One region of the Paenibacillus sp. JGP012 genome, then DNA from elsewhere that is predicted to be linked to it. Evidence: riboswitches for the same ligand, from Rfam matches in the RefSeq annotation. Region 1 holds a riboswitch; the other holds the start of a gene.
What was found. Region 1 has a riboswitch for ZMP and ZTP ahead of HNR77_RS00625 (DJ-1/PfpI family protein). Riboswitches for the same ligand answer to the same signal wherever they lie in the genome.

Region 1 (3,417 bases):
GGTGGAAGTGAACCCGTGGTAACGGACAACGGGCAAATAAACATCAAACCAGTCGTGAATGAGAGCGGCACTTCTGAAGTCAAGTTAAGTGCAGATACGGTGAAGCGTGCGCTTGATCAAACGACAGGCAGTAAGCTGCGGGTACAAGTTGACGGTAATCAAGGCTTGAACGAACTAACCATTGATCTATCAGTTGATCCGCGCTTAACAAGTGGAACTGCTAAGGTAAGTAGCATCGAGATCAACACAGGCTCAGCAGTCGTAACGTTGGCTACCGAACGGCTTGGAACAGGAGCAAGCGCAGGGAAAACGTTAGGATTGTCGATCAAGAAAATGGCAGCTGATCAACTTCCAGCTGGCACACAAGCTGGGCTGAACGGTGAGGTTGTATACGATATCAAGTTAACGATGGATGGTAAGAAGCTTACAGCGTTTGATGGTAGAGATGATCTTGTGATTGCACTGCCATACAAATTAAAGCCTTCCGAGAATCCAAACAACATCATCGTATACGATGTGAAGGATAATGGAGAGCTAAGAGTAGTGATGAATGGTAAGTACTATGCAGGAACTGGTCAAGTAGAGTTCAAGCCAACGAAACTAAGTAAGTATGCGTTAATGTATGTTGCAACGAGGTTTCAGGATGTGACCCAAAGCTGGGCGAAGGATGCAATCTCGGCATTGGGAGCAAGAGGCATCGTAAAAGGTGTAGGCAACGGCGAGTTTAATCCGAAAGGTCAAGTGACAAGAGCTGAATTCATCAATATGTTGATGAATCTGTTAGAGTTATCGGATGAAAGCGCAACGACAAGCTTTAGTGATGTGGAGCAAGGAGAATGGTACCATGAAAATATCGCAACCGCGCAGAAGCTGGGGATTGTGAACGGGAAACCAGATGGAAGCTTCGGTGTTCATGAGAACATTTCGCGAGAAGATATGGCTGTTATGGTATTCAAAGCAATTCAAATGAACCAACTAGCGTTACCAAGCAGTGAAGCTGCAGCCTTCAAGGATGAAGCAAGCATCGCAAGCTATGCGAAGCAAGCGGTAGAGGCAATACAGGGAGCAGGCATCATAAACGGTGTAGGGAACGATGAGTTTGCGCCGAAGAAATATGCTAACCGTGCAGAAGCAGCAGTGATGATCTATAATTTATGGAGTTTGATGTAGACACATTAAGTATAGGGGGCCTACATGGAGCGATGACGAAGCGATTAATCCTCCTGGGCTTCATTCAAAAAAGGAACGCCATCACATTACGTGATGGCGTTTTTTAGCTTAAAAACCGGGGAACTAAGCGTACAAGTACGAATGAGTTTTCGTTACCTATTCAGAGGTACGCACTTTTTGCCTTGTTTCTATTAGCCCGAACACCTCATCCATATCGAGGGAAAACATGACGCTTTCACTTGTTATCGGCTGGAAGTGAAACTCCAGCTTTTCTTTCCCGAATTGCTTCTCAAGCTCTGCCCACTGTTCTGTGGACAATAATAGAAAGGCTAACGTGTCGTTGCCTAAAGACTCCATAAACCATCGAATCTGATAACGTGGACCAATCATTTCCTGCATAGCCCGAATAGCGCTGTCTCGATCAGTCCGATCATCAGCGAACGGAATGGTCAGCTTGTGATCGTGCGAACTTAACACAATATCAATGCCTCTCGGTTTGTCGATGTCGATTATCTCGCACGTGATCTGATCCGATTCCGGCAGTTGATCGTACTCTACATTATCCTACAAGATCAGCGGGGCCTGAATAGGTCAAAGGATACAGGCGAATGCCCAAAACACTTGTAGTCATATAAATGTCCAGATTATAATGAATGAAGTAAATATTTGGTATGTGCCATTGGCGTAAACGTGAAAAACCACGAGCAAGCACATATTTCATAAGCCGTACGCCTGGGCAACGTATTTGGTCGTACACCGAATGATTTTATTTATTTTACGGGAGATGAATAGGATGGAACAGGTACGGCAGGCAAGAAATGTGGCAGTATTCATTTTTGAACAAGTAGAACCTTTGGATTTTGCAGGACCATTTGAAGTTTTTATTTCAGGAAGTAACAGAGGGCAGGACTTCAATGTGTACACTGTGGCGGAAACGGAAGGTCCGATCCAGGCATTGGGAGGGCTGAGCATCAATCCAGCTTATACGATTCATAACTGTCCTGATCCCGATATATTAGTGATCCCTGGAGGTTGGGGTTCAAGAAAAGAAATGAACAATGAAACGATAACGAGCTGGATTCGGGAAGTGTCTAACGATGTCGAGATGATCCTGTCGGTCTGTACGGGAGCCTTGATTTTGGCAAAAGCCAATCTGTTAGACGGTTTGAAGGTGACAACCAATCGTTTGGCGATGAAAGAATTACGGGAAATTATCCCTGCTTCTACTGAAATCATAGAAGATGTTCGTTATGTGGATAACGGGAAGATTGTATTGTCCGCTGGAATATCCGCTGGCATGGATGCTGCGTTATACGTTGTAGAACGACTACTGGGCGAAGATCGAGCTATACAAACGGCAAATATTATGGAATATGATTGGAAGAAGGCTTGAAATGGGGATTCTTGTTGAGAAGTACCCTGCACGTTGAAAACGATAGGTGGAAAATCATATCAATTGCGCCCTCAAATTATAATGATAAGCATAGATTGGCGGCATGAAACTTTACATATGGAGGTCATTAAGTTTGAGGACATATTACTACTTCAGTTGGTTTAATCATTTTTTCCCAGAGAAGCTGTTTAAATTGTTGCACGAGGATATCCAAGACAGAAAATCACTTGTTATGATTAGCGGTGATCCTTCTGATTATGAAGGTGAGCAGGTTAACTTTGATGATATCACGGAATGGACATGGTTTACTCAGGCAAACCTTCGTTTTGATGAAACTCATTTCATTGATTACCGCATGCAGCAGGAAGAGGCCCAGCAAGTTATGCGTAACGCTTCAGTCATTTATTTATGCGGTGGAGATCCTGTTCAGCAGCACGATTTTCTGGCCAAATATGAATTATCCAATGTAATCAAGAATAGCAACGCCGTGATCATCGGTGCAAGTGCTGGTTCATTAAACATGGCTGCAAAATGGTTATTTTCTAATGACACTATCCCTGAGGTCGAAACAAGTATTATTTATGAGGGTTTAAGTTGTAATGCTTTTGCTTATGAATCTCATGCTCAACGTGACTACGCTACGTTTGTTGAGGGCTACCTGTTCACCCTATCTGAAGAGATAGATGTTTATGCGGCAGAACAGGAGAGCGCTATGCGTGTTAAGGACGGCAAACACTTTAGTTGGAATAAAGTTGTACAGTTGCAGAGAAATGAACATTCTTATAGACCGACCGCCTTCATTGGCGGTTTTTCTAGTGCGCCCGGCCAAGATGGATATAAAAGATCACTTAAAC
Region 2 (3,417 bases), on a different contig from region 1:
ATAAACAGTTACCATGCGGCTTTTGAGCAATTTAACGGTTTTGATATTACTTCGGCTTCACAAGCCTATATAAAACAAACCAACGATTTTGAAGATTTCGAAGAGACCAATGAAAAACTGCCTATACAGTGGGATAAATAATTTTTCTGGTAGGAGGGGTTAGTCCCGCAAAGGTCATGTTTAGGTCCTTGTCCGCATATCGTGTACAAGAACCTTTATGCGACTTGGGGGAATGAGAATGTGGGATGTGTCTGCCCATGTGGGGCAGTTGGTAACCATTCTGATTATGGCGGTTGCGCTTGGACTGGATGCGTTCTCGCTGGGCATCGGAATTGGCATGAAGGGCATAAGGCTGAGGGATGTATTGAAGATCAGTACCGTCACCGCGCTGTTTCATGTCATCATGCCGCTGGCTGGCATGTACATGGGCAAGTATGTCAGCTCCTTGCTGGGTGATATAACGAACTACGCGGCAGGAGGTCTGCTGGTGCTGCTGGGCGGTCACATGATTCTGAATGCGTTTCGCGAAGGGGAGACCAAGCTGGTGGATCATCGATCCATGCTGGGTATTATTTTGTTTTCGCTCAGTGTCAGTGTGGATTCCTTCTCCGTTGGTGTCTCGCTGGGTATGTTTAGCAGTGATCTGGTCCTGACCATTCTGGCCTTTGGCTTCTGCGGCGGCTTGATGTCGATCATGGGTTTGCTGCTGGGGCGCCGGGTAAGGCAGAATCTGGGCGATTACGGTGAAGCTGTAGGCGGGGCCATCTTGCTTGCCTTTGGACTTTTGTTTATATTTTAAAAATAAAACAGTTGAACGATAAGATAGGCATATCACATCTGGATCATATGGGGAGGCTATCACAATGAAGCATATTTTGTTTGTATGTACAGGAAACACGTGCCGCAGCCCCATGGCAGAAGGGCTTTTGCGTAAACTTGCGGCCGAACGCGGCATTCAGGTCAATGTTCGTTCCGCAGGTGTGGCGGCATCCACAGGCATGCCGATATCCCGCCATGCTGAAGCAGTTTTGAAAGACCATCAGGCAGAGGGGCCGTCGCAATCTACCCAGCTCAGTGCAGAGCTGATCGAGTGGGCGGATCTTGTGCTGACATTAACCCGGAGTCACAAGCAGCATGTGATGCAGGTGTTTCCCGATTCCATTCAGAAGACCTATACGCTGAAGGAGTATGTCGAAAATGACGAGCAGGTGCTTCATGACCTGGAAGAATTGGACAGCCTGTTTGCCACATTGGAGATGAAGCGGGCACTGGGCCAGGAGATTCTGGCATCCGAGCGGGAGCGTGCCATCGAGATTCGGCAGCGCATCCCGAGCTTTGATATCTCGGACCCGTTTGGAGGCAGTCGGGACGATTACAATATTACGGCGGCAGAGATTCGTACAGCGTTATCCAAGCTGTTGGATAAGCTTGAATAAATCAGGCAGACAGAGGAACGATAGAGAAACAGAACATGGAATGTAAATTAATCGTTGATTTTAGAGTGGCGTTGATTTATGATGAAGGGGAAAACAGGGATTCGGTGTAACTGGCGACGAAGTGGGCACAACCACAATGGAGCACCGAAACAAACGGCCGGTCGCCTGGGCAAAAGAGCAATTCTGCGTTACCCGCAGACTGCTCTTTTTTTCGTCTTTCATCTGATTTTTCGCTATAATAGAACCTGAAATGCCATGCAGCAGCGGGCATGATTTTATCGGGAGGCGATGGGATGACGATTGAATTGGATTCAGAACAACCCGGATTGCAGCAGCAAACCGCATCGATCCTGCGTGAACTGGCAATTGCCGGGAAGCTTGGCTCGGGTCACATCGTTGTGATTGGCACAAGCACAAGTGAAGTAGCAGGCAAACGCATCGGCACCAGCGGTGCAGTGGATGTCGCGCAGCAGCTGCTTGCAGGCATTCGCGAAGTACAGACGGAGTTTGGTTTCGACACCGTATTTCAGTGCTGCGAACACCTGAACCGTGCACTGGTTATGGAACGTGCGCTGCTAAACCGGCTTGGACTAACAGAGGTCGGGGCTGTACCTGTGCCTAAGGCTGGCGGATCGATGGCTTCTGCGGCCTATCGTTCATTGTCCGAACCGTGTCTAGCTGAACATATTCAGGCTCATGCGGGTCTGGATATCGGGGAAACGATGATTGGCATGCATCTTTGCCATGTTGCTGTTCCTTTCCGTACAACACTTCGATACATCGGTGAGGCGCGTGTCACAACAGCACTTACACGTCCGAAGCTGATTGGCGGAGAGCGTGCGGTATACCGAATGGAAGAGCAGCCAGATGCTACTTTTTGTGACTAACGTATAAAGCGAAATGATGTTTACACGTAAACGGAGAGTGCAACACCAATCTGGAGAAGCGTGGCGTTCACGTTTATCACCGGATTTCCCCTTTGTCAAAAGGGGTTCAAAGAAATCCGGGGATAACAGTGATCGTAAGATGGTGATGCAATCGAAGTCAGGCGTGTAACCTGAAAGCTCGCTTTATAACTTCATTATAATTTAGGAGGAATTTAAACATGGAACAATTGCGCAAGAATGACCCTGCAGTACTGGAAGCGATGAATCTTGAATTGAAGCGTCAACAGAACAACATCGAGCTGATTGCATCCGAGAACATCGTAAGTGAAGCGGTAATTGAAGCACTGGGCTCCGTTCTGACCAACAAATACGCTGAAGGTTATCCTGGCAAACGTTACTATGGCGGCTGCGAGCATGTGGATGTTGTTGAAGATATCGCTCGTGACCGTGCGAAAGAGCTGTTCGGTGCAGAGCATGCCAACGTGCAGCCGCATTCCGGCGCGCAAGCAAACATGGCAGTATACCTGGCAGCATTGAAGCCTGGTGACACGGTACTGGGTATGAACCTGGCGCATGGCGGTCACTTGACGCATGGTAGTCCGGTTAACGCTTCCGGCTTGCTGTACAACTTCGTTGCATACGGCGTACAGGAAGATACATTCCTCATTGATTATGATGAAGTTCGCAAAGCAGCTTTCAAACACCGCCCTCGTCTGATCGTAGCGGGTGCAAGTGCATATCCACGTACCATTGATTTTGAAAAGCTGGCTTCCATCGCCAATGATGTTGGCGCTCTGTTCATGGTTGATATGGCGCATATCGCAGGACTCGTTGCAGCTGGATTGCATCCTAACCCGGTGCCGCATGCACACTTTGTAACAACAACAACACACAAAACGCTGCGCGGACCACGTGGCGGTATGATCCTGTGCCGCAAATCCTGGGCAGCTGCCATTGATAAAGCCGTATTCCCGGGTTCCCAAGGTGGACCGTTGATGCACGTGATCGCTTCGAAAGCTGTAGCATTTGGTGAAGCATTGCAGCCTTCGTTTAAAACGTATGCTCAAAACGTGGTGAAAAACGCACAAGTTTTG

Region 2: it holds a riboswitch for ZMP and ZTP, as region 1 does, so the genes downstream of both, HNR77_RS13700 (TIGR01440 family protein) here and HNR77_RS00625 (DJ-1/PfpI family protein) in region 1, are expected to answer to the same signal.

The regions. Positions count from the first base shown of each region.
Region 1 covers NZ_JACHKG010000001.1:141,765-145,181, forward strand. The annotation lists gene HNR77_RS00615 (immunoglobulin-like domain-containing protein) at 1-1,170, shown strand, start outside; gene HNR77_RS00620 (hypothetical protein) at 1,327-1,647, opposite strand; ZMP/ZTP riboswitch at 1,836-1,915, shown strand; gene HNR77_RS00625 (DJ-1/PfpI family protein) at 1,964-2,563, shown strand; gene HNR77_RS00630 (Type 1 glutamine amidotransferase-like domain-containing protein) at 2,697-3,417, shown strand, end outside.
Region 2 covers NZ_JACHKG010000009.1:148,130-151,546, reverse strand. The annotation lists gene HNR77_RS13715 (hypothetical protein) at 1-141, shown strand, start outside; gene HNR77_RS13710 (manganese efflux pump MntP) at 239-799, shown strand; gene HNR77_RS13705 (low molecular weight protein arginine phosphatase) at 864-1,436, shown strand; ZMP/ZTP riboswitch at 1,533-1,614, shown strand; gene HNR77_RS13700 (TIGR01440 family protein) at 1,730-2,323, shown strand; gene HNR77_RS13695 (serine hydroxymethyltransferase) at 2,542-3,417, shown strand, end outside.